DNA from 2 places in the Citrobacter pasteurii genome. Region 2 is predicted to be linked to the other one. Evidence: predicted binding sites of a transcription regulator. Region 2 holds the regulator's gene; the other holds the start of a gene.
The links. Region 2 encodes PurR, which represses purine synthesis genes. Its sites were predicted from a motif close to CANGCAAACGTTTGCNTG; they were not measured.
Positions count from the first base shown of each region.

Region 1: purM (phosphoribosylformylglycinamidine cyclo-ligase) is a predicted target of PurR. The motif match lies at 4,987-5,004, and genes of this name have one in related genera.

Region 1 is NZ_CP077262.1:1,682,842-1,698,879, reverse strand. Features, by position in the region: gene arsC (arsenate reductase (glutaredoxin)) at 1-313, shown strand, start outside; gene I6L54_RS08195 (DnaA inactivator Hda) at 348-1,049, opposite strand; gene uraA (uracil permease) at 1,145-2,434, opposite strand; gene upp (uracil phosphoribosyltransferase) at 2,531-3,157, opposite strand; gene I6L54_RS08180 (6-phospho-beta-glucosidase) at 3,340-4,770, opposite strand; gene purM (phosphoribosylformylglycinamidine cyclo-ligase) at 5,066-6,103, shown strand; gene purN (phosphoribosylglycinamide formyltransferase) at 6,100-6,741, shown strand; gene ppk1 (polyphosphate kinase 1) at 6,956-9,022, shown strand; gene ppx (exopolyphosphatase) at 9,027-10,568, shown strand; gene I6L54_RS08155 (sensor domain-containing phosphodiesterase) at 10,548-12,818, opposite strand; gene I6L54_RS08150 (YfgG family protein) at 13,169-13,372, shown strand; gene mscS (small-conductance mechanosensitive channel MscS) at 13,738-14,616, shown strand; gene guaA (glutamine-hydrolyzing GMP synthase) at 14,710-16,038, opposite strand, start outside.
Region 2 is NZ_CP077262.1:2,924,449-2,940,486, forward strand. Features, by position in the region: gene grxD (monothiol glutaredoxin 4) at 1-172, opposite strand, end outside; gene I6L54_RS14285 (C40 family peptidase) at 506-1,336, shown strand; gene sodB (superoxide dismutase [Fe]) at 1,464-2,045, shown strand; gene I6L54_RS14295 (MFS transporter) at 2,086-3,255, opposite strand; gene cydH (cytochrome bd-I accessory subunit CydH) at 3,433-3,522, opposite strand; gene purR (HTH-type transcriptional repressor PurR) at 3,820-4,845, shown strand; gene punR (DNA-binding transcriptional activator PunR) at 4,842-5,774, opposite strand; gene punC (purine nucleoside transporter PunC) at 5,888-7,093, shown strand; gene cfa (cyclopropane fatty acyl phospholipid synthase) at 7,384-8,532, shown strand; gene I6L54_RS14325 (riboflavin synthase) at 8,574-9,221, opposite strand; gene mdtK (multidrug efflux MATE transporter MdtK) at 9,439-10,812, shown strand; gene I6L54_RS14335 (RluA family pseudouridine synthase) at 10,832-11,530, opposite strand; gene I6L54_RS14340 (AI-2E family transporter) at 12,217-13,326, shown strand; gene I6L54_RS14345 (diguanylate cyclase) at 13,443-15,227, shown strand; gene trpS (tryptophan--tRNA ligase) at 15,481-16,038, shown strand, end outside.

The sequences.
Region 1 (16,038 bases), 1.2 Mb from region 2:
CCGTGAAACGCTGGAATTACTGAAGTCCAACGGCGTGGACCCGGAAGTGGTGTTGTATCTGGAAACGCCGGCTGATGCAGCAACCCTGCGTGAACTTCTGCAGATGCTGGGTATGTCCAGCGCGCGTGAGCTAATGCGCCAGAAAGAAGATCTCTATAAGTCGCTTAACCTGGCGGACAAAAATCTGAGCGAAGATGCGCTGATTCAGGCAATGGTAGAAAACCCAAAACTGATGGAGCGCCCGATTGTGGTAGCGAAAGGTCAGGCACGGATTGGTCGCCCACCTGAGCAAGTGCTGGAAATTATTGGTTAATCTTAAGACTGCCGCAGTTTTTCGGCTGCGGCACTTACAGCTTCAGTATCTCTTTTACGAACGGAATGGTCAGCTTACGCTGGGCGGTGATCGATGCGTGATCAAGCTGATCCAGCGTCATAAACAGCGTACGCATTTCCCGATCCAGACGCTTAAGCAGGAAGCGGCCCACATCTTCCGGCAGTTCAAACCCACGTAGCCTTGCGCGTAATTGCAACGCCTGCAGTTTATCTTCATCAGAAAGCGGCTGTAGCTTGTAGATTTGTCCCCAGTCCAGACGCGAAGCGAGATCTGGCAATCCCAGATTCAGCTGTCTTGGTGGACGATCGCCGGTGATCAGCAGGCGTGTTTTCCCCGACTCCAGGATACGGTTGTAGAGATCAAAGATCGCCATTTCCCACAGCGAATCACCGGCCACACATTCGATGTTATCGATGCATACCAGCGATAAATGCTCCATCCCGTCGAGCACCTCGGGGACGAACCAGGTGCGTTTGTCGAGCGGCACATAGCCTACCGCATCGCCGCGCGCGGACAGTTCCGCACAGGCTGCATGCAGCAAATGACTACGGCCAGCACCTTCACGCGACCAGAGATAAATATACCCGCTATGTTCCTGACGCAGCACGTTTTGCAGTGCAGCCAGTAAAGAGGAGTTATCCCCCGGCCAGAAACTTGCGAAAGTTTCGTCATCAGGAAGATAAAGTGGCAAAGAGAGCTGTGCCGGTGTGTTCAGAGATACCTCAACCCAGGATTTCATAAAATCGCGTTGAGTTTAACACAGAAATGCGTCGCGATAGAACCGGGCAGCATTGCTACCCGGTCAGAGACTTAGTGTTGCGGGCTGTCAGCATCTTCAGCATCGAGGACAACTTCTTCCGGGCGCAGCAGGCTGATCACTTTGAAAATCAGGCTCAGACAGACACCCACAATGGTCGCCAGCGCCATGCCTTTCAGCTCAGCAGCACCGATGTGAACTTTCGCGCCGCTGACGCCGATGATCAAAATGACCGAGGTCAGGATCAGGTTCTGTGCTTTGTTATAGTCAACTTTTGACTCGATCAACACGCGAATACCGGAAGCGCCAATCACGCCGTACAACAGCAGAGATACACCGCCCATGACCGGCAGTGGAATGATTTGGATCGCCGCCGCCAGTTTACCGACGCAGGAGAGCAGAATGGCGAAAATCGCCGCGCCGCCAATAACCCAGGTACTGTAAACGCGGGTAATCGCCATAACGCCGATGTTCTCGCCGTACGTGGTGTTCGGCGTAGAACCGAAGAAGCCGGAGATCACCGTCGACAGACCGTTAGCAAACATAGATCGATGCAGGCCAGGATCGCGAATCAAATCTTTTTTCACGATATTCGCCGTTACCACCAGGTGCCCGACGTGTTCAGCAATAACCACCAGCGCCGCAGGCAGAATGGTCAGAATAGCGACCCATTCAAAGCGCGGCGTGTAAAACGTTGGCAGAGCAAACCAGTGAGCCTGCGCTATCGGCGTGGTGTCCACAACGCCCATCACGAAGGAGAGCGCGTACCCAGCCAGCACCCCAATCAAAATCGGGATAATCGCCATAAAGCCACGGAACAGTACGGAACCAAATACCGTCACCGCCAGCGTCACCATTGAGATGATGATGGTTGTTGAGTCTGGCGCTTGTCCTTCAGCAGGCAGTAATCCCGCCATACCCGCAGCGACACCCGCCAGCTCCAGACCGATGACGGCAACGATTGCGCCCATCGCCGCAGGCGGGAACATGACATCCAGCCAACCAGTACCGGCCTTCTTAACGATGAACGAAACCAGGCAGAACAGGATGCCACACATAATGAAACCGCCCAGCGCCACTTCATATCCTAGCGGCAGCAGCAGCAGAACCGGGGAGATAAACGCAAAGCTTGAACCGAGGTAAGCCGGAATTTTACCTTTACAAATAAAGAGATACAGTAACGTACCAATGCCGTTAAACAGCAGAACGGTAGCTGGGTTGATATGAAACAGGACTGGCACCAGTACCGTTGCGCCAAACATGGCGAACAGGTGCTGCAAACTAAGCGGGATTGTCTGTAAAAGCGGCGGTCTTTCACTCACCCCGATAGCACGGCGCGTCATAGTGTTTTCCTCTGAGTGTTGTTTGTTATTAGCGATTGGGTTGTTTTATTCAAAAAAAAGCCGACTCTTAAAGTCGGCTTTTTTTTATTTATTCATTTACTTGGTACCAAAAATCTTATCGCCGGCATCGCCGAGCCCAGGAATAATGTATCCGTGCTCGTTCAGTCCCTGATCGATGGAGGCGGTGTACAGCTCGACATCCGGGTGCGCTTTTTCCAGCGCCGCGATACCTTCCGGCGCGGCAACCAGTACCAGTACTTTAATGCTGCTGCAGCCTGCTTTTTTCAGCAGGTCGATGGTAGCGATAACGGAACCGCCGGTTGCCAGCATCGGGTCAACGATCAGCGCCATACGCTCATCAATGTTAGAGACCAGCTTCTGGAAGTACGGAACCGGCTCCAGCGTCTCTTCATTGCGGTACATACCCACCACACTGATACGCGCGCTCGGAACGTTTTCCAGTACGCCTTCCATCATGCCCAGGCCCGCACGCAGGATTGGCACAACGGTGATTTTTTTGCCTTTGATTTGGTCAACTTCAACCGGACCGTTCCAGCCTTCGATGGTCACCTTTTCGGTTTCCAGACCAGCGGTTGCTTCATAAGTCAGCAGACTGCCAACTTCCGAGGCGAGTTCACGAAAGCGTTTAGTGCTGATGTCGTTTTCACGCATCAGTCCCAGCTTGTGTTTGACGAGTGGGTGTTTGACTTCCACGATCTTCATACTCTTCTCCTTTCCTCAGACGAGTGGCAACCACAAAAAAATCGCCGGATTATACCGCTTTTCGTCTCTGGCGCAACACTGGATACGCTTGATATGGATCAACCAAAATCGTTTGCGTCCGGATGATGAGTATAAAACAAGCCCCGCTATAAGTGCGGGGCTTGTTATCAATGCTATGAATTTTATAGGTTTTCAGCATTAGTTTGGATGACGTTTCGATACCAGGAAAAAGATTTCTTCGGCGAGCGTGCTAATGTCCCACTCCCGTCATTATTTTTATCAACATAGATAAAGCCGTAGCGTTTTTTCATCTCCCCCGTCCCGGCCGAGACTAAATCAATACAGCCCCACGGGGTATAGCCCATCAGATCCACGCCATCTTCCACCACCGCTTTTTTCATTTCGCGGATATGCGCGGCCATATAGTCAATACGATAGGAATCATCCACCGAGCCGTCGGCCTGCTGCACGTCAATCGCACCAAAGCCGTTTTCTACAATAAACAGCGGCAACTGATAATGGTCCCAGAACCAGTTCAGCGAATAGCGCAGACCGACGGGATCAATCTGCCAGCCCCAGTCCGATTTCTGCACGTACGGGTTAGAAACCAGACTTTTCGACTCGTCGTAATCCAGCTGTGGGTTGTCCGCCGTTGCCTGGGTCGCGAAAGACATATAATAGCTAAAGCCGATGTAATCAACGCAGCCCTCGGTCAGCGCCTGACGGTCTTCCTCGGTGATATCCAGTTCAAAGCCACGACGGGCAAAGTAATTGAGAAGATGCTGCGGGTATTTGCCGCGCACGTGTACGTCAGTGAACCAGTAGCGGCGATGCATGGCGTTCATCGCCATCATCATGTCGTTCGGCGCACAGGTCAGCGGATAAATTGGGCACATCGCAATCATGCAGCCAATTTGCAGCGTCGGGTTAATCTCGCGTGCGGCCTTTACTGCCAGCGCGCTGGCTACCAGCTCATAGTGCGCCGCCTGGTACATGACCGGTTCGCGATCTTCACCGGGCAGGTATTTCAGACCAGAGTTAGTAAAGGGCGCGAAGTCTTCGTGATAATTTGCCTGATTGTTAATCTCATTAAACGTCATCCAGTACTTCACTTTGTGCTGATAACGAGTGAAAACCACCCGGGCAAAACGGACAAAAAAGTCGATCAGCTTACGGTTGCGCCAGCCGCCATATTCCGTCACCAGATGGTAGGGCATCTCGAAGTGCGACAACGTAATCACCGGCTCAATGCCATATTTCAGGCATTCGTCGAACAGATCATCATAGAACTGCAGGCCAGCTTCATTAGGTTGCGCGTCGTCGCCTAAAGGGAAAATCCGCGTCCAGGCAATGGAAGTGCGAAAACATTTAAACCCCATTTCAGCAAACAGCTTGATGTCGTCTTTATAGCGATGATAAAAATCGATGGCATCGTGGTTAGGATAGTTTTTACCGGCAATCACACCGTCAGTAATTTCACGCGCTACGCCGTGTGCCCCCGCCGTCATGACATCGGCAACGCTAATACCTTTACCGCCCTCCCGCCAGCCACCTTCCAGTTGATGAGCGGCGACAGCTCCACCCCACATGAAATCTGCTTTAAATCCTGACATCCCCTTCCCCTATCGTGATGAGTCTGCGCAAAACACTCTCAGTGAGGTTCGTAACAGAAAACAGAAACCGGTTTCAGTACGATACTGTGCATTCGGCTGGCAGGTTTCAAGCACAAGACTGTACCCGGTTTCATTTTCGTGGCGCAGTTCAAACAAATAGATAAATGATTGTAAAATGCTGAAAAAATCAGCAGATAAAACTTGATGCAGAGCAGGCTCGCAAACGTTTGCTTTCCCTGTTAGAATTGCGCCGAATTTAACTTTTACTGCAAGTAAACATGTGGGGAAGCAGGCAGTGACCGATAAAACCTCTCTTAGCTACAAAGATGCCGGTGTTGATATTGATGCAGGTAATGCTCTGGTTGATCGAATCAAAGGCGTAGTAAAGAAAACGCGTCGTCCGGAAGTTATGGGTGGTCTGGGTGGCTTCGGTGCGCTGTGCGCATTGCCGCAAAAATATCGTGAACCGGTACTGGTTTCCGGCACTGATGGCGTTGGCACAAAACTGCGTCTGGCGATGGATCTGAAACGCCACGACACTATCGGCATTGACCTCGTCGCAATGTGCGTCAACGACCTCGTGGTTCAGGGCGCTGAGCCGCTGTTCTTCCTCGACTACTATGCAACCGGCAAACTGGATGTGGACACCGCAGCCAGCGTCATTAACGGGATTGCCGAAGGCTGCCTGCAGTCTGGCTGTGCGCTGGTCGGTGGGGAAACAGCTGAAATGCCGGGGATGTACCATGGCGAAGATTACGACGTGGCAGGTTTCTGCGTCGGCGTCGTCGAAAAATCAGAGATTATCGACGGTTCTAAAGTGGCTGACGGCGACGTACTGATTGCGCTCGGCTCCAGCGGTCCGCACTCCAACGGCTACTCTCTGGTGCGTAAAATTGTTGAAGTCAGCGGTTGTGACCCGGAAACCACCGAGCTTGCAGGCAAATCGCTGGCCGATCACTTGCTGGCTCCGACCCGCATTTACGTAAAATCCATTCTGGAACTGATCGAGAAGGTTGATGTGCATGCCATTGCCCATCTGACCGGCGGCGGCTTCTGGGAAAATATTCCACGCGTTCTGCCGGACAACACGCAGGCCGTGATCGACGAATCTTCATGGCAGTGGCCAGCCGTCTTCAACTGGCTACAAACGGCGGGTAACGTCAGCCAGCATGAAATGTATCGCACCTTTAACTGCGGCGTAGGCATGGTTATTGCCCTGCCAGCTCCGGAAGTGGACAAAGCCCTGGCTTTGCTCAATAAGAAAGGTGAAAACGCATGGAAAATCGGTATCATCAAAGCTTCTGATTCCGAACAGCGTGTGGTCATTGAATGAAAAACATTGTGGTGCTCATTTCCGGCAACGGAAGCAATTTGCAGGCGATGATCGACGCCTGCGAACAGAAAAAAATCAATGGCACCCTACGTGCAGTATTCAGTAACAAGGCCGATGCGTTCGGCCTTGAGCGTGCACGCGAAGCGAATATTCCGGCGCACTCGCTGGAAGCCGCCCAGTTTGCCAGTCGCGAAGCCTTCGACCGCCAGCTGATTCAGGAAATTGACGCTTATTCACCTGATGTCGTGGTGCTGGCCGGTTATATGCGCATCCTCAGCCCGGCGTTTGTCGCGCACTATTCTGAGCGATTGCTGAATATCCACCCGTCTTTATTGCCGAAGTATCCAGGCCTGCATACGCACCGCCAGGTGCTGGAAAATGGCGATGAAGAACATGGAACCTCCGTCCACTTCGTCACCGATGAACTGGACGGTGGGCCGGTTATTCTCCAGGCTAAGGTTCCGGTATTTGAAGGCGACAGCGAAGATGATGTCACGGCACGGGTTCAGGCCCAGGAACATACCATTTACCCGCTGGTGGTAAGCTGGTTTACCGATGGTCGCCTGAAGATGCGTGATAACGCAGCATGGCTGGACGGCGTTCGTCTGCCGCCACAAGGCTACGCCGCCGACGAATAATAAAATCCGACCTGTAAACCGGATCTCACCCTCCGGTCTACAGGCATAAATACCTTTTCCGGTTAACATCTCCGGTATTCATCTACGCTCCCCCTTTCTCTTTGCTATCAGACGGTTTATTGTCATATTTTTCTGGCACAGTTGGACATCTGAGAGCAATGCTCGCCATAATAAATCGGTAGTGTCCCGTGAATGAAACGGAGTAAAAGTGGTAATGGGTCAGGAAAAGCTATACATCGAGAAAGAACTCAGTTGGTTAGCGTTCAACGAACGCGTACTCCAGGAAGCTGCTGATAAATCAAACCCGTTGATCGAACGGATGCGTTTCTTAGGCATCTATTCCAACAACCTCGACGAATTTTACAAGGTTCGCTTTGCCGAACTGAAGCGCCGAATCATTATTAGCGAAGAACAGGGTTCAAACTCTCACTCCCGCCACCTTTTAGGCAAAATCCAGGCTCGCGTATTAAAAGCCGATCAGGAATTTGACGGCCTGTACAACGAGTTGCTGCTGGAGATGGCGCGCAACCAGATTTTCCTCATCAACGAACGTCAGCTATCGGCCAATCAACAGAGCTGGTTACGCCATTACTTCAAGCAATATCTTCGCCAGCACATTACGCCGATCCTGATTAACCGCGAGACGGATTTAGTTCAGTTCCTGAAAGACGACTACACCTATCTGGCGGTGGAAATTATCCGCGGCGATACAATCCGCTACGCGCTGCTGGAAATCCCTTCTGATAAGGTTCCCCGTTTTGTGAACCTGCCGCCGGAAACCCCGCGGCGTCGCAAACCGATGATCCTGCTGGACAACATCTTACGTTACTGCCTTGACGACATTTTCAAAGGGTTCTTTGATTACGATGCGCTGAACGCCTATTCGATGAAAATGACCCGTGACGCCGAATACGATTTGGTGCACGAGATGGAATCGAGCCTGATGGAGCTGATGTCATCCAGCCTGAAACAGCGTCTGACCGCAGAGCCTGTACGCTTCGTCTATCAGCGCGACATGCCCAATGCGCTGGTTGAGGTACTGCGTGAAAAACTGACAATTTCTCGCTACGATTCGATTGTGCCCGGCGGGCGTTATCATAACTTCAAAGACTTTATTAACTTTCCCAACGTTGGCAAAGCTAACCTGGTGAACAAACCCCTGCCGCGTCTGCGCCATATCTGGTTCGATAAAGAGAAGTTCCGTAACGGCTTTGATGCAATCCGCGAGCGCGATGTACTGCTGTATTACCCGTATCACACCTTTGAGCACGTTCTTGAACTGTTGCGTCAGGCTTCTTTCGACCCGAGCGTGCTGGCGATAAAGATCAACATCTACCGTGTGGCAAAAGACTCGCGCATCATCGACGCAATGATCCATGCCGCGCATAACGGTAAAAAAGTCACCGTAGTGGTGGAATTGCAGGCGCGCTTTGATGAAGAAGCCAACATTCACTGGGCCAAGCGTTTGACTGAAGCGGGCGTTCACGTCATCTTCTCCGCGCCGGGCCTGAAAATTCACGCCAAACTGTTCCTTATCTCGCGTAAAGAAGGTGATGAAGTCGTGCGCTATGCGCATATCGGGACGGGCAACTTCAACGAAAAAACAGCGCGCCTGTACACCGACTACTCTTTGCTGACCGCTGATTCGCGTATCACCAACGAGGTTCGTCGGGTGTTTAACTTCATCGAAAACCCGTATCGTCCGGTGACGTTCGATTATCTGCTGGTTTCTCCGCAGAACTCACGCCGTCTGCTGTACGCGATGATCGACAAAGAGATCGCCAATGCGCAGCAAGGGCAGCCTTCCGGTATCACGCTAAAACTGAACAACCTGGTCGATAAGGGCCTGGTTGATCGTCTCTATGCGGCCTCAAGCTCAGGCGTACCGGTTAATTTGTTGATTCGCGGTATGTGTTCTCTGATCCCAAATCTGGAAGGTATCAGCGACAACATTCGCGTGATAAGCATTGTCGACCGCTACCTTGAACACGACCGGGTTTATATTTTCGAAAACGGTGGCGATAAGCAGGTATACCTCTCCTCCGCAGACTGGATGACCCGCAATATCGACTATCGCATCGAAGTCGCCACCCCGCTGCTTGACCCTCGCCTCAAACAGCGCGTGCTGGATATTATCGATATCCTGTTCAGCGACACGGTGAAGGCTCGCTTCATCGATAAAGAACTCAGTAATCGCTACGTACCGCGCGGAAACCGCCGCAAAGTTCAGTCACAATTGGCGATTTACGACTACATCAAATCACTCGAGCAACCTGACTAACGCTATGCCAATACACGACAAGACTCCACGACCGCAGGAATTTGCTGCGGTCGACCTTGGTTCAAACAGTTTCCATATGGTCATTGCCCGCGTGGTTGATGGCGCAATGCAGATTATCGGACGACTGAAACAACGCGTTCATCTGGCGGATGGCCTCGGCGAAGATAACAAGCTGAGCGAAGAGGCAATGGAGCGCGGATTAAGCTGCCTGTCCCTGTTCGCCGAACGTCTGCAGGGCTTTCCCCCGTCAAGCGTATGCATCGTGGGAACCCATACTTTGCGTCAGGCGCTGAATGCGACCGATTTTCTCAAGCGAGCGGAAAAAGTCATTCCCTACCCGATTGAGATTATCTCCGGTAACGAAGAAGCCCGACTGATTTTTATGGGCGTGGAACACACTCAGCCGGAAAAAGGCCGCAAGCTGGTTATCGATATCGGCGGCGGTTCAACAGAACTGGTGATCGGCGAAGATTTCGAACCCAAGCTGGTCGAAAGCCGCCGTATGGGCTGCGTCAGTTTTGCCCAGATGTATTTCCCGGGCGGTGTCATCAGCCGGGAAAACTTTCAGCGTGCCCGCATGGCGGCAGCGCAAAAGCTCGAAACCTTAACGTGGCAGTTTCGCATTCAGGGCTGGAATGTCGCAATGGGCGCGTCAGGCACGATTAAAGCGGCACACGAAGTGCTGCTGGAGATGGGTGAAAAAGACGGTTTTATCACCCCTGAACGCCTGGACAAACTGACATCTGAAGTGCTGAAGCATGCCTCATTTGATGCGCTCAGCCTGCCGGGGCTGTCAGAAGAGCGAAAAGCGGTATTTGTTCCCGGGCTCGCGATTCTGTGCGGCGTGTTTGACGCGCTGGCGATCCGCGAACTTCGCCTTTCTGATGGCGCACTACGCGAAGGCGTACTGTACGAGATGGAAGGACGTTTTCGCCACCAGGACGTTCGCAGCCGTACCGCCAGCAGTCTGGCGAACCAGTACAACATTGACAGTGAACAGGCCCGGCGCGTGCTGGAAACAACGATGCAAATGTACGACCAGTGGCATACGCAACAGCCCAAACTGGCCAATCCTCAACTGGAAGCATTACTGCGCTGGGCAGCGATGCTGCATGAGGTTGGGCTGAACATCAACCACAGCGGCTTACATCGCCACTCTGCTTATATCTTACAAAACAGCGATTTACCGGGGTTTAATCAGGAACAACAACTGATGATGGCAACATTAGTTCGTTATCATCGCAAAGCGGTGAAACTGGATGACCTGCCTCGCTTTACGTTGTTCAAGAAAAAACAGTTTCTGCCGTTAATTCAGCTATTGCGCCTGGGCGTACTGCTGAATAATCAGCGCCAGGCGACCACCACGCCACCAACCCTGACTCTGATAACTGATGACAACCACTGGACCTTACGCTTCCCGCATGACTGGTTTAGCCAAAATGCGCTGGTGCTGCTCGATCTGGAAAAAGAGCAGCAATACTGGGAGGGCGTAACCGGCTGGCGTCTCAAAATTGAAGAAGAAAGCTCACCCGATATCGCCGCATAAACTCTCAGCAGGTGCCAGTTCAGCTGGCACCTGTTCTTCCAGCGTTTCATGCAATGGCAGGGGTTTACCAATCAAATATCCTTGCAGGTAATCAATTCCCAGCGAAATCACCGCACTGCGTATTTCTTCAGTTTCGACATACTCCGCAACCACCTGCATTCTTTTCATCCTCGCCAGGTGGCAAATAGAGGCCACAATTTGATAGTCGAGGCTGTTCGAAACGATATTGCGAATAAAGCTGCCGTCAATTTTCAGGATATCGGCACTCACATTCTTCAGTCGCGCATAGCTGGCGTATCCGGTGCCAAAATCATCAATCGCAATCTGACAGCCCATAGATTGCAGTTGCAGTAACGTTGCCTGTGCCTGTTCCGCATTGGTTAAGGCGTTGCTTTCCGTAACTTCAAAAATCAACTGCCACGCTTCAACCTTGTACTTAACCAGTAACTGATTGATATCATGTGGAAGTCGGGCGCGACATATCGACGTAGGTGATAAGTTAATGGCAAACCGACGGGCAGGCATTTTTTCCCGATTCTGCGCCATAAACTTCAGCGTGTTTTCAATCACCCACATATCGATGCTGGACGACAAGCCAAACTCATGCGCGATCGGCAAGAAGCAATCAGGAGGGATGGTTTCACCGTCATCTCCTGCAAGGCGCAGCAGGATTTCATGATAAACGTCGCCGCGTACGCCAGAAATCGGCTGCGCCATCAGGAAAAAGCGATTGTGCTCCAGCGCCTGCTGTAGACGATTCATCATCGCCACTTTATCTTTCAGATCCCGCTGCAAGTGCATTACGCCTCGGCGCTGCAAGTTCTCTGGCGCATTAGTCGCCAGAGAAAGCTCGGCAATGGTGCTTAACTCCCCCAGTAACAGATAGATATGGTTAACAGGAGAACGGACATAGCAAAAACTGATCCCCACCTGCGGCTGTAAAGGCATGCCATCCCAAATAAAACGGAACTGTTTGATATGCCTGTCCAGGGCTTCAATGCGCTCCTGATGCGACTCGGTGTTAAAACGCAAAACTAAGTCATTACCCGATAACTGATAGACATGCTCATCCTGTTCCAACAGTGGCGTTATCCACTGTGAGAGTTTTTGCTTGTACTGGATACGCAGCATAATGCCGTAATTTTTTACCAGTAGTCCCATGCCCGGAACACGCAAAAAGCAGAGCACTGACCATGGCGTTTTTTTCAAATCCCGGTTCAATGCGCGCAAATTCGGCAGATGCACCATCGGATCAAAGTATGCCAGGCGATGGTTGCGCCGGGTAACAAAGCGTTGGCGCGTTGCCAGTACGGCAATGAAGTTCACGATGAAGGAAAAAACCAGGTAACTCGACGAGGTAATGGCAAGCTGTGTGTCATAACTCGAATACCAGGGCATATAGCGCTGATAATAATGGATTGCGATAATCAGTACGACAGACCATATCAGCGAAATAAATCTAAAACCGTATCGCATTGCTCCCCATAACATGGCAGGGAGCAATAACGACAAGGTATAATTTGTGCTAAATATTGAGCTGTGCTCATCTAGTGGTAGACACAACAATGTCATTATTGTGGTCAAAACAATCAGCCAGACCGCAAACTCTATTTTGGTAACTTTGGCGTCAAACTGTTGCTTTAATTGAGAAAAATAGCCTCTGATATGCAACGGATTACGAATCGTTCGAATAATGAAGTAACACAGTGGAACCCCAACCAGATTCCCGGTCAGCATGGCCTGATAGTTGATCAACGTGCCAGTATTAAAGGGCATAACCCCCACCATAACGGATTTGCTCTCATAGACGCCGACAAACGCGGCAAACTGGAAGAGTATCAGAAACAGGGTTGCCGGACAGAAGACCTGCCAAAACATGCGCTGAAACATCAGGCGAGAGTCACCGTGAGATACGTTGTTCCGCCGGGGAGCAAATACTTTATACCCTCCCCAACTCAGCACTATCGTAACAATAAAGTGCGTAATAATTGACAGCGTTTCAAATAACCCAACCTGTGGATATTTGTAGCAGATAATGGAAATGATAATTCCCGGCAATGCCGCCCAGCTAAAAAATAGCATCAGGCTAATCATCAACGCCAAAGGCATGTAGAAAAGAATTACGGTCCCAGTACTAATATGGGCATAGGTATTGGCAGCGCTCAATATAGGCAACAGCAAAGATGGTAAGATGAGAGGTAACGCCCACCATCTATCTCTCATACCAATATAATTTTTATTGAGTTTCATAGATGCTCAGTAGAATCCCGCACATCCTGCAGGGGGTATTCAGACAGGCATCCCACCTGACTCTAAAACGGTAAAGTTAAATACATCACTATGCCTCATCGATTTTAGTTGTCAGCAAAAGGTGACGTTTGACATATATCAAAAAAAAAGCCCCTCATTAATCAATTATTACTCTTTTCATTGTTTTTTATCGTTATTTCATTATTAATGCAAATAATAATATTAATATTCATAACATATGAGGATGAAACAACTGAAGCAATTTTACATAATGAAAAATTGACCATTTCCTCACAGTATGCCTTAATGTGAGTATCGCCCTCAGTTGGGTACACTACAAGGAACCTTTTGTGAGCCAGGTTACCAGCCTACGCAAACGACACCGATTTAATAGTCGCATGATCCGGATCGTACTGCTTATCAGTTTTCTCTTCTTCTTCGGACGCTTTGTCTACTCCGCCATTGGTGCGTGGCACCACCACCAGAACAAAAAAGAATCTCAGCAGATCACCCAGCCGCAACAGGCATCTCCTGCTCAAACCGACGTGCGCTGATCGCTCGCGCCTGTGATATCTCAGCATTAAGATTCCTTACCGGATGGCTAAGTGCCAGACATTTAACCATCCGGTAAGGGATTTGAGTGATGAAACATTACGCAGTCTTACCCACCACACGCACTGAATTATCGGATAACAGACTGCGTTTTTCGCACAAATGCACAATCTTTTAATCCCACTTCACCGCACTATTCGCGCTGATTTTCACATTTCGATTTACTGGGTATAAAAAAGACACACAGTGTTCAAATAGACGTCAATTAATATCGTCAGAAAATATCACAGGCGAAAGTATTAACATTACGTATGGAATTAAATATTTATTTGAATTGTTACCATTTTAAATTCTACAGGGTAATACCATGAGTGGTTTTTCATTATTTCCGAAAATACGAAGCGGTGTTGAATGGATCTCCGGGCATAGCGACGCGGTTATTCAATTCGGCTGGAATATTGTTGCCGCCGTGATTTTACTGTTTGTCGGTAAATTTATCGCTCGCCTGCTCTCCCGTGGACTGGAAAAGTTACTGTTAAAACGTAAAGTCGACAGAACCATCATTCAATTTTTCACTGCGCTGGTACGTTACATTACCCTCGCCTTTGCCGTGGTAGCCGCATTAGGGCGCGTGGGTATTGAAACATCATCTATTATTGCCGTCATTGGCGCTGCTGGGTTGGCCATTGGCCTTGCGCTACAAGGGTCACTCTCCAACTTTGCCGCTGGCGTACTATTGGTCTCCCTGCGCCCATTCCGCGCCGGAGAAGTGGTACAAATTGGGGCAGTCACCGGAACGGTGGAAAAGGTGCATATTTTCTCCACCACCCTGCTCACCGCCGACAGCAAAGAAGTGGTCATTCCAAACGGTAAGATCATCGCTGACAATATCATTAACTATTCCCGCCACCCTTTCCGCCGTATCGATCTGGTGATTGGCGTGGGCTATCAGAGCCGGATAGCTGACGTTAAGCGCGTGATTAACCATATTATCGGGCAAGATACCCGCATCGATAAGCAACGTGGGGTGACCGTTCGTCTGGGTGAACTGGGCGCTTCAGCATTGAATTTTTACGTCCGCGTATGGGTACCCAACATCGAATACTGGAATACCTATTACGATCTGTTGGAAAACATTAAAGAAGCCCTGGACGCCAACCATATTGCCCTGCCGTATCCGCAGATGGATATCCGCGTTGAGAACGTAGCCCCCCAATCTCACCCCCAGCTACAGTTAGTTGATTAATAGGCTGTTCTTCGGTGTGAGCGCAATAAAAAACCCTCTGTTAAAGAGGGTTTGACATATTACCGTTTCAAAAACCACTAACGGAGAGAGATATTATTCCCACTCGATGGTAGCTGGCGGCTTACCGCTGATGTCATACACCACGCGGGAAATACCGTTCACTTCGTTGATGATGCGGTTAGAGACGCGGCCCAGGAAGTCATACGGCAGATGCGCCCAGTGGGCGGTCATAAAGTCGATGGTCTCAACTGCACGCAGGGAAACAACCCAGTCGTATTTACGGCCATCGCCCATGACGCCAACGGAACGTACCGGCAGGAACACGGTGAACGCCTGACTGACTTTGTTGTACAGGTCAGCTTTGTGCAGTTCTTCGATGAAGATAGCATCTGCACGACGCAACAAATCGCAGTACTCTTTCTTCACTTCGCCCAGTACGCGCACGCCCAGACCCGGCCCCGGGAACGGGTGACGGTACAGCATGTCGTACGGCAGACCCAGCTCCAGACCAATCTTACGCACTTCGTCTTTGAACAGCTCACGCAGCGGTTCAACCAGACCCATCTTCATCTCTTTCGGCAGGCCGCCCACATTGTGGTGAGATTTGATAACGTGTGCTTTACCGGTGGCGGAAGCCGCGGATTCAATCACGTCCGGATAGATAGTGCCCTGCGCCAGCCATTTAACGTCTTCCAGTTTCAGTGCTTCTTCATCGAACACTTCAACGAACACACGACCGATGATTTTACGTTTGGCTTCCGGATCGCTCTCGCCTTTCAGCGCATCCAGGAAACGCTGCTCGCCTTCAACATGAACAATATTCAGACCGAAGTGGTCACCAAACATATCCATCACCTGCTGAGCTTCATTCAGGCGCAGCAGACCGTTGTCAACGAATACACAGGTCAGATTTTTGCCGATCGCACGGTGCAACAGCATCGCGGTGACGGAGGAGTCAACGCCACCGGACAGACCGAGGATCACTTTATCGTCGCCAACCTGCTCACGGATACGTGCAACAGCGTCGTCGATGATTTTTTCCGGCGTCCACAGCGCTTCACACTGGCAGATGTCACGCACAAAGCGCTCCAGCATACGCATGCCCTGACGGGTGTGGGTTACTTCCGGGTGGAACTGTACGCCGTAGAAGCGTTTTTCTTCGTGCGCCATAATGGCGAACGGGCAGCTGTCGGTGCTGGCGACAGTGACGAAACCTTCAGGAATGGCGGTCACTTTGTCACCGTGGCTCATCCATACGTCCAGCAGCGGTTTGCCGTCGGCGGTCAGGGAGTCTTCAATACCACGCACCAGCGCACTGTCAGTCTGAACCTCTACCTGCGCATAGCCGAATTCACGTTCGTTAGACCCTTCAACGTGGCCACCGAGCTGCATTGCCATGGTCTGCATGCCGTAGCAGACGCC
Region 2 (16,038 bases):
TATCCGGGTTCTGCAGAATATCAACATAAGCAAAACGTTCACCACAGGCGGACAACGCCTGCACTGCCTGAGCAGAGAAACCGCAGCTTGGCAGTTTTGGGGAACCTTTCATGTACAGGAGAATCGGGTTTTCAGCGATCTGGCGCTGGATTTTTTCGATAGTGGTGCTCATTATCTTGCTTCCTTAAACTTCTTTTACGGCAGTAGTCTGCATTGTAGCGGGTCAGGCAGGTAACGGAAAATAACATTTTCATTACGCGATATTATTTTATCGCCTGTCGTTAAAAGTTGCATTCACAATCTCATTTATCCGCATGAAGCCTGTGGATTTGATTATCTGTTCACCAATTACGCCCTGAATTGCTGTTTTTTTTTGCGGTCGGTTACGAAACGCAGTTTTAAACGAAAAAAGCTATTAACTTTCCCTCTTTCTATAGATTAGAATCGTCAAGTTTTGAAAATCACACGCAGGCACGATAGACCTGCCTTACCAGAGGACTGCTCAGTGGCGCGGATAAACCGAATCTCGATCACGCTCTGTGCTTTACTTTTTACCACACTGCCTTTTACGCCTATGGCTCATGCTTCCAAGCAGGCCAGGGCGACACCTACCGCTTCCCACACCGTCAAGACGGTAGATAAAAAGAAAAGCGCAACAGCCAGCCAAAAAGCAACAAAAACCAACAAGAAAACGGCGACAAAAAACACCAGTAAAACCAGTACGAAAACAGCTTCCTCCTCAAAAAAACGCACAGCGACTCCGGCAAAATCGACGAAAACAGCAAACCGTCGCAGTAAAACAGCGGCAATGCACCCTCCCGCCGTCATCTGGACTGAAAAATGTACCCCGCGCAAAGGTCATAAGCCACGTTGTGTAAAAGTGAAGACGACTGCGCCAACAGCCGTTGCTGATGTACATAAAGTGAAAGTACAGAAAGCGACCAAAACCGCCATGTCTACCCTGATGAACCAAATCGGCAAACCTTACCGTTGGGGGGGCACCTCACCCAGAACCGGTTTTGATTGCAGCGGGCTGGTTTATTACGCATACAAAGATCTGGTGAAATTCCGCATTCCGCGTACCGCTAATGAAATGTATCACCTGCGCGACGCTGCGCCGATTGAACGTGGTGAACTGAAAAACGGTGATCTGGTCTTCTTCCGCACGCAAGGTCGCGGTACCGCCGACCACGTTGGCGTCTATGTCGGCAATGGTAAATTTATCCAGTCTCCACGCAGCGGTCAGGAAATTCAAATAACCTCTCTGAGCGAAGATTACTGGCAACGCCACTACGTGGGCGCTCGCCGTGTGATGACGCCGAAAACAATTCGCTAAAAACTTACCCTACAGAATATGCTGTAGGGTAAGTTCTTCTTTTGCATAACCTTTCAATTTGCTACCCTATCCTTACTCACAATGAGGCTATTGTGTGTACTCAATATAAATAATAAGGAGAGAAGCAATGTCGTTCGAATTACCTGCATTACCGTATGCCAAAGATGCTCTGGCACCGCACATTTCTGCCGAAACGCTGGAATACCACTATGGCAAACACCATCAAACCTATGTGACTAATCTGAATAACCTGATTAAAGGCACCGCGTTTGAAGGTAAATCACTGGAAGAGATCGTACGTAGCTCTGAAGGTGGTGTATTCAATAACGCTGCACAGGTATGGAACCACACGTTCTACTGGAACTGCCTGGCACCAAACGCAGGTGGCGAGCCGACCGGTAAACTGGCCGAAGCGATTACCGCCTCCTTTGGCAGCTTTGCAGACTTCAAAGCTCAATTCACCGATGCCGCTATCAAGAATTTCGGTTCTGGCTGGACCTGGCTGGTAAAAGGAACGGATGGCAAACTGGCTATCGTGTCCACCTCCAACGCAGGTACACCGCTGACGACTGACGCGACGCCGCTGATGACCGTTGACGTGTGGGAACATGCTTACTACATCGATTATCGTAATGCCCGTCCTGGCTACCTGGAACACTTCTGGGCACTGGTGAACTGGGAATTTGTTGCGAAAAACTTCGCAGCATAAAATGACAGCGCAGAAGGGATTCCCTTCTGCGTTTTTGTTTTTAATTCGTTGCGTTGCAGACTTCTTCCGCTTGTTTCCTTGCCGAGACAAAGACCAGCAGTAGCGCAAGCCCTGCCACCATCGCCCCCATTACCGGTACGAAACTGTAGCCCAACCCTCCGGAAATTACCGCCCCACCAGCCGCCGCTCCCAGGGCATTCCCCAGATTAAACGCGCCAATATTAACTGACGATGACAATCCAGGTGCCTCGCTGGCAACGCGCATCACACGCATCTGCAGCGGCGGAACCACCGCAAACGTTGCTGCGCCCCACACCACCATACTCACGGCCGCACCCAGCTCATTACGAGCAAGGAAAGGTATCGCCAGCATAATCATCATCAGCAACAGTAAAAAGCCTTTCAGTGTACCGTTAACCGAACGGTCAGCCAGTTTACCGCCCAGATAGTTACCGATAGAGAACCCAACGCCAATCAGCACCAGCATACCGGTGACAAACGCCGGCGTAGCATGAGTAATGCTATGCAGCACGGGTGAGATGTAGGTATAAAGCGTAAACATCGCACCGGCCCCCAGAACGGTCGTCAGTAAAGCTGACACCACTTGTGGACGCATTAACACCGCCAGTTCTTTGCGCACATCAGGGCGCTCACCAGCCCCGCCTTGCGGTAACGAGAAGAACAGGCTGACCATCGCGATAACACCCAGTCCCGCCGTCGCCATAAAGGACATTCGCCAGCCGATGGTTTCCCCAAGCCAGGTTGCCGCGGGAACACCGCCAATATTCGCGATAGTTAACCCCATAAACATCGTCGCAACGGCGCTGGCCTGTTTATGTTTGGGGACAACGCTTGCCGCCACAACCGAACCGAGGCCAAAAAATGCCCCGTGGTTAAGACTGGTCAAAATGCGCGACAGCATCAGCGTCGTGTAATCCGGAGATATCGCCGAAAGCACATTACCCAACGTAAAAATGGCCATCAGGAAGATAAGCGCATTGCGACGCGCACGATGGGACAGAAGTAATGTCATCAGCGGTGCGCCAACCATCACGCCTACCGCATACGCGCTGATTAACATCCCTGCTGCCGGAATTGAAACATCCACGCCTTTGGCAATGACGGGTAACAATCCCATGGGAGAAAATTCGGTGGTGCCAATGCCAAACGCTCCGATCGCCAGCGCCAGTAAAGGATAATTTATTTTCATCTATCGACTCCGTAACGTCGAGCCTTGGCACGACACATCATAAGAGTCAAAAGCATGACATTGATCGCAAAATTAATAAAGTTAACAAAACTGCAAAAGACTTTTGCTTATTTGCAAAAAATAGGACGAAAAAGGTAAGCAGAAAGGATGAGGGAGAGCGAACTCCCTCGGGGGAAATCAGTGCAGTGCTGCAGTCAGGCCACCCGCGACAATCAGGCCCAGAACAATTATGGTCGTCACTAACGAAAATTTCAGATCGGTGCTCATCAAGTTTTCTCCTTTTTATTCCCACACAAAAAGTGATATTGCGCATTTTTACACACTTGAAAGCAAAAATCTCTCACGATTTATATTGATAACTGCTTTTAACTCTTCCCCTTTTCGTTAAGATCAGACAAAATTCCACGCTTACTTGATTAGCGTACCGGCCATTGACCCCTTCCTGACGTTCCGTGTCGTTTTCCCGGCGTGCCGCAACCCTGACGTTGCGTTGAGGGTGTGTGAAGGCAAACGTTTACCTGGAGTATTCTCAGGAGCTTAGGATATGGTCTGGAGTGAGATGTAATGGCAACTATTAAAGATGTAGCGAAGCGAGCAAACGTTTCCACTACAACCGTATCACACGTAATTAACAAAACGCGCTTTGTCGCGGAAGAAACGCGCAACGCTGTCTGGGCAGCGATTAAAGAACTGCACTATTCTCCGAGCGCAGTAGCGCGTAGCCTGAAGGTGAATCACACCAAATCGATCGGTTTGTTGGCAACCAGCAGCGAAGCGGCCTATTTCGCTGAAATTATTGAGGCAGTTGAAAAAAATTGTTTCCAGAAAGGCTACACGCTGATTCTGGGCAACGCCTGGAACAGTCTCGAAAAACAGCAGGCTTATCTGTCGATGATGGCGCAAAAGCGCGTTGATGGCCTGTTGGTAATGTGTTCAGAGTATCCGGAATCACTGCTTTCCATGCTCGAAGAGTATCGCCATATCCCGATGGTGGTCATGGACTGGGGCGAGGCCAAAGCCGACTTTACCGATACCGTCATTGATAACGCCTTCGAAGGCGGTTACATGGCGGGCCGGTATCTGATTGAACGCGGTCATCGTGAGATCGGCGTGATCCCGGGACCTATGGAGCGTAATACCGGCGCAGGCCGCCTGGCTGGCTTCATGAAAGCGATGGAAGAAGCGCTGATTAAAGTCCCCGAAAACTGGATTGTGCAGGGTGATTTCGAACCTGAATCCGGCTACCGCGCTATGCAGCAAATCATCTCCCAGTCGCATCGCCCAACCGCCGTATTCTGTGGTGGCGATATTATGGCGATGGGTGCGCTGTGTGCTGCAGACGAGATGGGGCTGCGCGTACCGCAGGATATCTCAGTTATCGGTTACGATAACGTGCGCAACGCCCGTTACTTCACCCCTGCGCTGACAACCATCCATCAGCCAAAAGATTCACTGGGTGAAACGGCCTTCAACATGCTGTTAGACCGAATCGTGAATAAACGTGAAGAGTCGCAGTCTATCGAGGTGCACCCACGCCTGATAGAGCGTCGTTCCGTTGCCGACGGTCCATTCCGCGATTATCGTCGTTAAGACTGTTGTGTGGGAGCCTCATCCGGCTCCCGCAGCCACTCTTTATTCAGCGTCTCACTATCCCCCAGGTAGTCCAGTAACCAGCTCAGTGCAGGCGACGTATCATTCTGCTGCCAGGTCAGGCAACAAGCGGCATCCGGGAACGGATTTTCCAGCTGTAACGCCACCCATTTACCGCCATCGATCCACGGTTTTGCAAAATGCGTCGGCACCATCCCGACACAGAGTCCGGCTGACAAGCAGGTAGCCGAGGATTCCCAGTCAGGCACAACGACGCGTTTTTGGTTGTCCAGCAGCCATGTAATACGTTTCGGCAGTGTGCGGGACGTATCTTCGCGTACCAGCGATGGCCAGTTGCGCAACGTATCGTCACTGAGCGGTCCTGGCATTGCCGCCAACGGATGATGACTGGCCACCACGCAACTCCAGCTCAGCATTCCCATATCCCGGAACGTATAGCGCCCCCCTACCGGAATGGCCTGCGTTGCTCCGATAGCTAACTCCACGCGACCATACGAAAGCGCGTCCCAGACGCCATTAAACACCTCCTGAAAGACCAGAAGTTCTACATCATCGAAATGGCGGTAGAAATCCACAATCATCTGTCGGGTCCGTTCTGGACGCACAATATTATCTACCGCAATCGCCAGTTGTCCTCGCCAGCCATTGGCGATTTGTTGACATTGCTGACGGGTGATCTGCATTTTTTTGATAACAGACCGGCCTTCTTTTAAAAACCACGCGCCAGCAGGCGTTAATTCCACGTCCCGATGACGACGTTCAAAAAGAGGCACAGCCAGCCATTCTTCCAGTTGACGCACAGTGTAGCTTACCGCCGAAGGTACGCGGTGCAACTCCTGAGCTGCGGAACTAAAGCTACCGTTGCGCGCCACCGCATCAACCACCTCAAGTGAATATTCCGACCACATATTCTGCCTGCAAAAAATTTGAAATCAGTAAACAAATATTAGCGTTTCACAGCAAGAATTTCACTCACTACACTCAGCGGCATTGTTCTACTGCTTAAAAAAGAGAAATGATGATGCAACCTGGGAAAGGGTTTTTAGTCTGGCTGGCGGGTCTTAGCGTGCTCGGCTTTCTGGCAACAGATATGTATCTGCCCGCCTTCGCCGCAATTCAGTCCGATTTACAGACACCCGCCTCTGCCGTGAGTGCCAGCCTTAGTTTGTTCTTAGCGGGATTTGCCGTCGCACAACTTTTGTGGGGGCCACTCTCCGACCACTATGGTCGCAAACCGATTTTGCTGCTGGGTTTATCTATCTTTGCTCTGGGTAGTCTGGGCATGCTGTGGGTTGAAAACGCCACAGGCCTGCTGGTACTACGCTTTGTCCAGGCCGTTGGGGTTTGTGCGGCATCGGTTATCTGGCAGGCGCTGGTCACCGATTATTATCCGTCACAAAAAGTAAACCGTATCTTTGCCACCATTATGCCGCTGGTTGGATTGTCTCCTGCACTTGCACCGTTATTAGGCAGTTGGATCCTGGTACATTTTTCCTGGCAGGCCATTTTTGCCACCCTTTTTGCGATTACCCTGATCCTGATGCTGCCGGCTCTGCGCTTAAAACCAACGACTAAAGCGCGCGACGACAGCCAGGATAAACTGACATTCGCCACCCTGCTGCGCTCGAAAATCTATCGTGGGAACGTATTGATTTATGCCGCCTGTTCCGCGAGCTTCTTCGCATGGCTGACGGGCTCCCCGTTCATCCTCAGCGAAATGGGCTACAGCCCGGCAGTGATTGGTCTGAGCTATGTTCCGCAAACTATTGCATTTTTGATCGGGGGTTACGGCTGCCGCGCGGCACTGCAAAAATGGCAGGGTCGCCAGCTGCTGCCATGGTTACTTATCCTGTATGCCATTAGCGTCGTAGCGACCTGGGCGACCGGCTTTATTCACCATGTTGCTCTGGCTGAAATCCTGATCCCATTCTGCGTGATGGCGATTGCCAACGGGGCAATCTACCCTATCGTTGTCGCTCAGGCATTACGGCCGTTCCCGCAGGCGACAGGACGCGCAGCCGCATTGCAGAATACGCTGCAACTGGGGTTATGCTTCCTGGCAAGCCTTGTAGTTTCCTGGCTGATCGCCACCCCGCTGCTCACCACCACCAGCGTGATGCTGACTACGGTGCTACTGGCGGCCGTAGGGTACAAAATGCAGTCACAGGCTGAGAACACATCCTTGCCGGATGAGAGCGCGCAAATTGCACACGGCGAGTCACATTAATCATTGCTGTGGGCACTTAGTTAGTCCGCTAACAATTATCGGTTGAATAGCCAAAAATTCAGGCCTATACTAATTTTTGGTTGTTAATAAAACGATAAGATTTATAGAGTAACGGGAACAAGCAGGTTCCCGTTTTTCCATGGATGGCCTTTTCGGCAAGGGTTTCTCCCTTCCTCTGTTCTACGTCGGATTATAGATTCGCGGATTAAATCCGTGAGATTTCTCACAAAGCCCAAAAAAGCGTCTACGCTGTTTTAAGGTTCTGATCACCGACCAGTGATGGAGAAGCTATGAGTTCATCATGTATAGAAGACGTCAGCGTACCGGATGATGACTGGTACCGAATCACCAATGAGTTATTGAGCCGTGCAGGCATTACCATTAATGGCCCGGCACCGGCAGATATTCGCGTTAAAAACCCCGACTTTTTCAGACGCGTGTTACAGGAAGGATCGTTGGGTTTAGGTGAAAGTTATATGGACGGCTGGTGGGAATGCGATCGGCTGGATATGTTTTTTAACAAAGTCCTGCGTGCAGGTCTTGAAAGCCAACTCCCCCGCCACTTCAGAGATACGCTACGTATCGCAACGGCCCGTCTGTTTAATTTACAAACCAAAAAACGTGCCTGGGTCGTTGGCAAGGAACACTACGATCTTGGCAACGATCTCTTTACCCGCATGCTTGATCCCTACATGCAATATTCCTGCGCCTACTGGAAAGATGCCGATACCCTGGAATCTGCCCAGCAGGCGAAGTTAAAAATGATTGCCGAGAAATTGCAATTGAAACCAGGTATGCGCGTACTCGATATTGGCTGCGGCTGGGGAGGCTTGTCCCAGTTCATGGCGTCACAATACGGGGTGAGCGTGACTGGCGTGACTATCTCGGCAGAACAGCAAAAAATGGCGCAGACGCGCTGTGAAGGGCTGGATGTCACGATTTTGCTGCAGGACTACCGTGACCTCAATGACCGGTTTGACCGTATCGTTTCCGTCGGTATGTTTGAGCATGTGGGACCGAAAAATTACAACACCTATTTTGACGTTGTTGACCGTAATTTAAAGCAAGACGGTCTTTTTTTGCTACATACCATCGGCTCTAAAAAAACCGACAATAATGTTGATCCGTGGATCAATAAATACATCTTCCCGAACGGCTGTTTACCGTCAGTTCGTCAGATTGCCAACGCCAGCGAGCCACATTTCGTGATGGAAGACTGGCATAACTTTGGTGCGGATTACGATACCACCCTGATGGCCTGGCATGAGCGTTTCATGACCACCTGGCCAGAAATTGCCGACAACTATAGTGAACGCTTTAAACGGATGTTCAGTTATTACCTGAATGCCTGTGCTGGCGCATTTCGCGCGCGCGACATCCAGCTGTGGCAGGTTGTGTTCTCTCGTGGCGTTGAACACGGGCTCCGTGTTCCCCGTTAGACAGCATCGCCCCCGAACTACCGGGGGCTTTTTATTCCGATTTAAATGCCCGCTTCGCCAGTAACATTACTCATAGCGCTTTCACGTGCGGCCAATACACGTTCAACCGTATCAACAACGGCCTGTGTTTGCGGGTCGATTTCGATATTGACTCGCGCCCCCAGTTTTTTCTTGCCAAGCGTCGTACGTTCCAGGGTTTCCGGGATCAAATGCACGCAAAAGCGTGTCGGTGTGACTTCGCCTACCGTCAGGCTAATACCGTCAATACCGATAAAGCCTTTGTACAGGATATATTTCATCAGCGACGGATCCTGAACTTTAAACCATAACTGACGATTATTTTCAGAGGTCAGGATTTTGGATACTTCAGCGGTAGTCATAATATGGCCTGACATCAGATGTCCGCCGATCTCATCGCTGAATTTTGCCGCACGTTCAACGTTGACCAGCTCCCCGACTTTCAGGTCACCCAAATTGGTGATTCGCAGCGTCTCTTTCATCAGATCGAAGCTTATCTGGTTACCGTTAATTTCGGTCACCGTCAGACAACAGCCGTTGTGTGCCACCGATGCGCCGGTCTCCAGCCCATCCAACATGTATTCAGGTAACTCCACTACATGCGTGCGAAAATTTGGTTTTTCATCAATCGACACCAGTTTCGCGGTGCCCTGCACAATACCCGTAAACATACCTGTAACTCCTGAACTCAATTAAGACATCTCTGCTGTGCACAATAGCAGGTGGAAAATCAGGTTGCCAGCAATGCGCCACTCCCGCCTATTTTTTCACTGGAGAAATACAGATTCCTCGCTACAATAGACTGAAATTTCCCCTGCATTTTCTCCTTGCTGCCATATAAGGCGGCTTTTTTAGTCTCTCAAATAACAACAATATAGTGGTGTACACGTGCAAAAGTATGTAAGTGAAGCGCGTCAGTTATTAGCTCTGGCAATTCCGGTGATTCTTGCGCAAATCGCTCAAACCGCAATGGGATTCGTCGATACCGTGATGGCCGGCGGATATAGCGCGACGGACATGGCAGCCGTTGCGATTGGTACGTCCATCTGGCTACCCGCAATTCTGTTTGGTCACGGGCTGTTGCTGGCGCTGACGCCAGTAATTGCGCAACTTAACGGTTCCGGGCGCCGCGATCGCATTGCTCACCAAATACGTCAGGGTTTCTGGCTGGCGGGGATCGTATCCGTTCTGATTATGATTGTGCTTTGGAATGCGGGATACATTATCCGCTCTATGCATAACATTGATCCTGCACTGGCCGACAAAGCCGTTGGCTATCTGCGCGCGCTGCTATGGGGTGCGCCCGGATATTTGTTCTTCCAGGTTGCCCGTAACCAGTGCGAAGGCCTGGCCAAGACCAAACCGGCAATGGTAATGGGTTTTCTCGGCCTGCTGGTGAACATTCCGGTTAACTATGTTTTCATCTATGGCCATTTGGGCATGCCAGAACTGGGCGGTGTAGGCTGCGGTGTGGCAACGGCAGCGGTGTATTGGGTGATGTTTGCCGCCATGCTTTCTTACGTAAAACGCGCCCGATCAATGCGTGATATCCGTAATGAGCGTGGCTTCCAGAAACCTGACATCGCGGTGATGAAACGCCTGGTACAGCTGGGTTTGCCCATTGCGCTGGCATTATTTTTTGAAGTCACGCTGTTTGCCGTGGTGGCGCTGTTGGTCTCCCCGCTGGGGATTGTCGACGTGGCCGGACACCAGATCGCGCTGAACTTCAGCTCATTAATGTTTGTCTTGCCGATGTCTTTAGCGGCTGCCGTCACCATTCGTGTGGGATACCGCCTGGGTCAGGGATCAACGTTGGATGCTCAGACCGCTGCCAGAACTGGCTTAGGTGTCGGCGTATGTATGGCGATGATGACCGCCATTTTCACCGTCACATTGCGCGAGCACATCGCCCTGCTCTACAACAATAATCCTGAAGTTGTCACACTGGCTGCACAACTGATGTTACTGGCTGCCGTGTACCAGATTTCGGACTCAATTCAGGTTATTGGCAGCGGGATCCTGCGTGGTTATAAAGATACGCGTTCCATTTTCTTTATCACCTTCACAGCGTACTGGGTGCTGGGGTTGCCAAGTGGATATATTCTTGCGCTCACCGATCTGGTCGTCGACCGCATGGGGCCAGCGGGCTTCTGGATGGGCTTTATTATTGGCCTGACCTCTGCCGCGGTGCTGATGATGCTGCGGATGCGTTTTCTGCAACGCCAGCCGTCAGCCGTCATTCTGCAACGTGCAGCACGATAACACCGTAATAGCCGCCGAGTTAAAATGGGCTGGCATGGCAGACGTTGATTTGTTCTTTGCTGATGGGATGTACCAGCCGCAGTTCGCTGGCGTGTAACATCAGCCGTGACGTCTGCTCCGTGCCTGGCCACTCGCGTCCACCATAAAGATCACAGCCCCAGATCGGATGACCCAAATGCTGACAGTGAAGACGTAGCTGATGGGTTCGTCCGGTCTCCGGCATCAGTTGCACCCGCGTCAGGGGCAGTGACCTTCCGTCCTTCAGTAGCTGATTGAAGCGCTCAATCACCCGAAAACGGGAACGCGCAGGTTTACCGCTATTGGCACTAATCGACATCAACGGAAACAGTGCTGGATCTTTGACAATGGCAGCATCAATCACACCGTCATCCTGTTTCAGGTGTCCACATAACAATGCGCTGTACACCTTAGTCACCGAGCGCTGGCTGAACTGCTGACAGAGCGCAGCATTGATTGCTTTATTGCGTGCAACGACCATCAGACCCGAAGTACCAAAATCAAGCCGATGCGCCAGCGTACAGCCCGGGTATGTCTGTACCAGACGATAGTGCACCGAATCAAGATTTTGCGGATTTTTCCCCGACAGACTCAGCAACCCACTGGGTTTATTGATAAGCAGCAGATGTTCATCCTGGTAAAGGATTTCTATTTCGTCATGGCACGGCGGAGCAACAAAGGTATCGAGAATCGTAGACATCAGACAACCAGACTAAAAAGTGGGGGTGGATCATAACGAATTTTCAACTGGCTGGCGAATCAACTCGCTGCATGATGGACGATAATTAACCCAATACAGTGGTATTCGAAATTGTCTGCTTTCGATGAGATAATGTTGAACATATGATAAATGCCATGCTATTTTTTTGCAGAACCGCTATTAAATACCCGATATGAATTGTGAGACTCAGGTCAACGTGTACATTAATACACATATTTCCCATTTGTATATCTTGAACAAATAATTATCATTAACCATCCAGTTTTCTTCGGCCATCGTCATGTCTGCAATAAAACAGCTAGTATTGGGGCTTATATGCTTATTCGGCATTACTTCACCCTGCGCACTCTACACTGAAGGTTTTAATGGCTCGACTGTGTTATCTGTCATTATCATTAACATCAGCATGCCGTATTTTAAATATAAATAAGAAACTCATTACTTCAAAGATAGGGCATTCTGGCAAGCATTCCTATAGCGTTATGCAGCAGCCGTTTTTGTACTATACATACTGGCATTGGATCTTTCCAACACGGGGCAATTTTTTGTTCTGAGTTCACTGTTTGATCATCAAGGCGGCGTTAAGCCGGAATCAACATCCACAGTTGGTAATTCTGCTGAACAGTTCTATAGTCGAGACTGTTTCTCAGTTACAGGATTCACTAATGCGATTTAACGGACTGACCAAAGGTTTCTTCATTTTCATTCTTGCCCTCGTGACCTGGGCGTTTTTCGACGTGTTGTCCCCCTACTTCTCCGCAATCTTGTGGGCCGCAATTCTGACGACTATCTTTAATCCGGTAAAAAACAAACTGCGCAGTGCGCTTGGCGAACGTAACGGTCTGGCATCGTTAATCACTATAGGTATTATCTGTTTGATTGTCTTTATTCCTCTGATGGTGATCCTGTCGTCGTTGGCAATCGAACTGAATGTGGTTTACACCAAGTTGCAGCAAAACGATACGCAGTTTCCGGAAGTGGTCAGTTCTATTCTTTCGTATCTTCCTGACTGGGCCAGAGGGTTCCTCGCAGAACACAATCTGGATAATGTCGCGCAGATCCAGAAAAAACTCTCCGACATTGCGCTCCAGGGCGGACAGTACCTCGCAGGCAGTGCTTTCCTGATTGGTAAAGGAACCTTCGGTTTCGCCATCAGCTTTGGCATCATGCTGTACCTGCTGTTTTTCCTGTTGAAGGATGGACCGTATCTGGTGCGTCAGATTCTGGACTCCTTACCGCTGTCTGATTTTGCCAAGCAGCACTTGTTTGCCAAATTCGTGGGTGTCACGCGGGCGACTGTCAAAGGCACGGCGGTTGTCGCTGTTGTACAGGGCACGCTGGGCGGCATTGCTTTCGCCATTGTCGACATCGACGGTAGCATCTTGTGGGGCGCGCTAATGGCATTCCTCTCGCTGGTGCCTGCAGTTGGCTCGGCGATAGTCTGGGTCCCTGCGGCTATTTTCCTCTTTGCCACCCACCAACTGTGGCAAGGACTGTTTATTGTCGGATTCTTCGTCATTATTGTCGGACTGGTGGACAATATTCTGCGTCCGCTACTGGTAGGAAAAGACACCAAAATGCCGGACTACCTGATATTGATTACCACCCTCGGCGGGATGGAGATTTACGGTATCAACGGCTTTGTGATTGGCCCACTGATCGCTGCACTGTTTTTGGCGAGCTGGAATCTGTTCTCCGGACGTGACCATGAGGGCAACGTAGAAGGTATCGATGAAGCCTTCATGGAAGAAGGAAAAAACCCTCCAGATTTATGATGGCATGACGATAACAAAGGGCGGCCGCGGGTCGCCTTTTGTTTTCACGCAAAATCATACGTTTCCTATAATTTCAATCATGCTTATTCATTAATCGTCGCAGAAGGAACGAAAAAGTGCGAATAGCCACAATCACCAACTGGGCTTACAGTGCGACGGTATGCCTGACCATTGCCTCCGGCGTTGTTATGCTGATGGCATCCGGAGCAGACAATACTGAACGTCAGGTGGTAGAGCAGCGATATAAATTTGATCAGCTAACCGAAGAGGTGGAGCTCGATGCCTGGTCACTGTCCGATTTAGCTCGCGAGTACGTGATCGCCAAAGATCCAGATGCACTGAATGCCTATCGCCAGAAGGCGTCGTCGCTAAAAGCGGTTGAGCAGCGGTTAACAAAATTAAAGGACTTCGGCGCAACAGGTGAAGAGCTGGCGCTGCTGCATGAAGGATTACAAATTGTCGATGCGCTGCAGGAAGAGCAAGCAACCGCGCTCGCCAGTATGGCCCGCGGAGAAACGTCACAGGCAATCACCCTGCTCTACGGCAAAGCCTACGAACAGGAACTGGAACGGGCGCAGGTGCGGATAGATCATTTCCGGCAGTTGCTCGATAACCGTGTACGTAACAGCATTGACGATGCCACCAGGACCTCCCGCATACTGCGTACGCTCTCCGAAGTTATGGTCGGTTTAACCGCACTGCTGTTTTTGTTTGTCCTCGGCTTTATTTTGAAACGCCGCGTATTGCGTCCGGTTGTGCGTCTGAGCGACGTGGTTCATCGTCTCGCATCGCAGGATTATGCCGTAGAAACGCCTAACTTTAATCAGATTGATGAGATTGGCGATATGGCGCAAGCCATTCGTATTTTTCGTGAGAACGGCCTGGCGCGGCAGCGGCTGGAGAAAGAGCGGGATGCCGACTGGGCAATCCGTGAACTGTTGGCGCGTATGACCCAGCGTTTACAGGGCTGCGAAAACTTTGCCGATGTAATCAATGTTGCGCAGCTTTTTGCCCCGAACATTGCCCCTGGCGTTGCCGGACGGCTCTACATTCTTGATCGGGAAGCCTGGCACATGCGCTGTGCCGCCGAGTGGCTTTCGCCGCAAGGCAAAACTGACCCTTTCCATCCGGATGACTGCTGGGCAGTGCGCCGTGGGCAAAGTCATCCTCCCGTGCAAGGTGAGCCGGATATCGCCTGCTACCACCTGCCTGAGTCGTGTCAGGATCATACCCTGTGCGTACCGTTGATCGCCCAGGGGGAAGCCATCGGCCTGCTCTCATTCCAGAATCTCAGCGACAATTCTGCCCCTTCCCGTGCTTATCTGGAGCTGATGGCCGAGGCACTTGGACTGGCATTAGCTAACCAACGTCTGCGCGATGCACTACTGGAAAAAGCGCTTTATGATCCACTGACAGGTCTGCGCAATCGCCATCACCTTGAAGACACTCTGCGCACCCAGATGAGTCAGGCTGTCCACAACCAGGAACCGATCAGTTGCCTGATGATCGATATCGATCACTTCAAAAGCATCAACGACCGTTTTGGTCATGAGGCAGGTGATGGGGTGATAAAAAGTATCGCAGCAATTATTCAGCGCGTTGTTCACGACCACGGAATGGCCTTCCGCTACGGTGGTGAAGAGTTTCTGGTTCTGCTTGCCGGTATGGATGAAGAGGCGGCCAATCGCTTCGCGACGGACATTTACAACGGCGTACGCGAGTTGACGCTCAGCTTTGGCGTCTCTGATATCGGTCACGTTGATGTGTCTATTGGTGTTGCCAGCTACCCGCAGCACGCCCAGAGCGATAACCTGTTACGTGCCGCGGATGTCGCGCTGTATCGCGCAAAAGAGCTGGGGCGTTCCCGCATAGTGAGCTTTGGGATGCTGGAAGCGAGCTGACAAGCGGTGCGTAAACCCAGACGGGTACTTCCTGACCCCTCCGGGTGGGCAGAGCATTACTTTACCTCTACTCCTGGTAGTGATATGTTGAACTGATGAATATAAAACACGATTGCAACGGTTTTAACCACAAACGTTGGTGGCTGCCTTCTTAAAGGCGGTCAGAATGTGTTTATCCATTTTTAAATAACCGCCGAAAGGCGGTTATTTGCATTTTGAGACCCCTTTCGGTTTTATGCTTAAGGAGTCTTCTATGAACAACAAATCCATCATCCTAACCGGCGACCGCCCTACTGGGCCACTGCATCTTGGCCACTATGTAGGTTCCCTGCGCCAACGCGCGATACTGCAACACGATTATCAGCAGTTTGTTCTGGTAGCAGACCTGCAAGGTCTGACCGATAACGGCAGCAATCCACAAAAGATCCAAAATAACATACCCGAAGTGTTGGCCGATTATCTCGCTGCAGGTATTGATCCCTCACTCACCACCCTTTGTTTACAATCGGCACTACCTGCCCTTGCCGAACTCACCGCGCTGTATATGAATATCGTTACCGTGGCTCGCGTCGAGCGTAACCCAACGGTCAAAAATGAAATTGCGCAAAAAGGTTTCGCCCGTTCGCTGCCGGTCGGTTTCCTGGTTTACCCCATCAGCCAGGCAGCAGATATTACGGCATTCAAAGCCAGTCTGGTTCCCGTCGGCGACGATCAGCTGCCGATGATCGAACAGACTAATGAAATCGTGCACAAGATGAATAGCCTGTTACCGACCCCCGTTCTGCATCACTGTAAAGCTATGTTAAGCGAA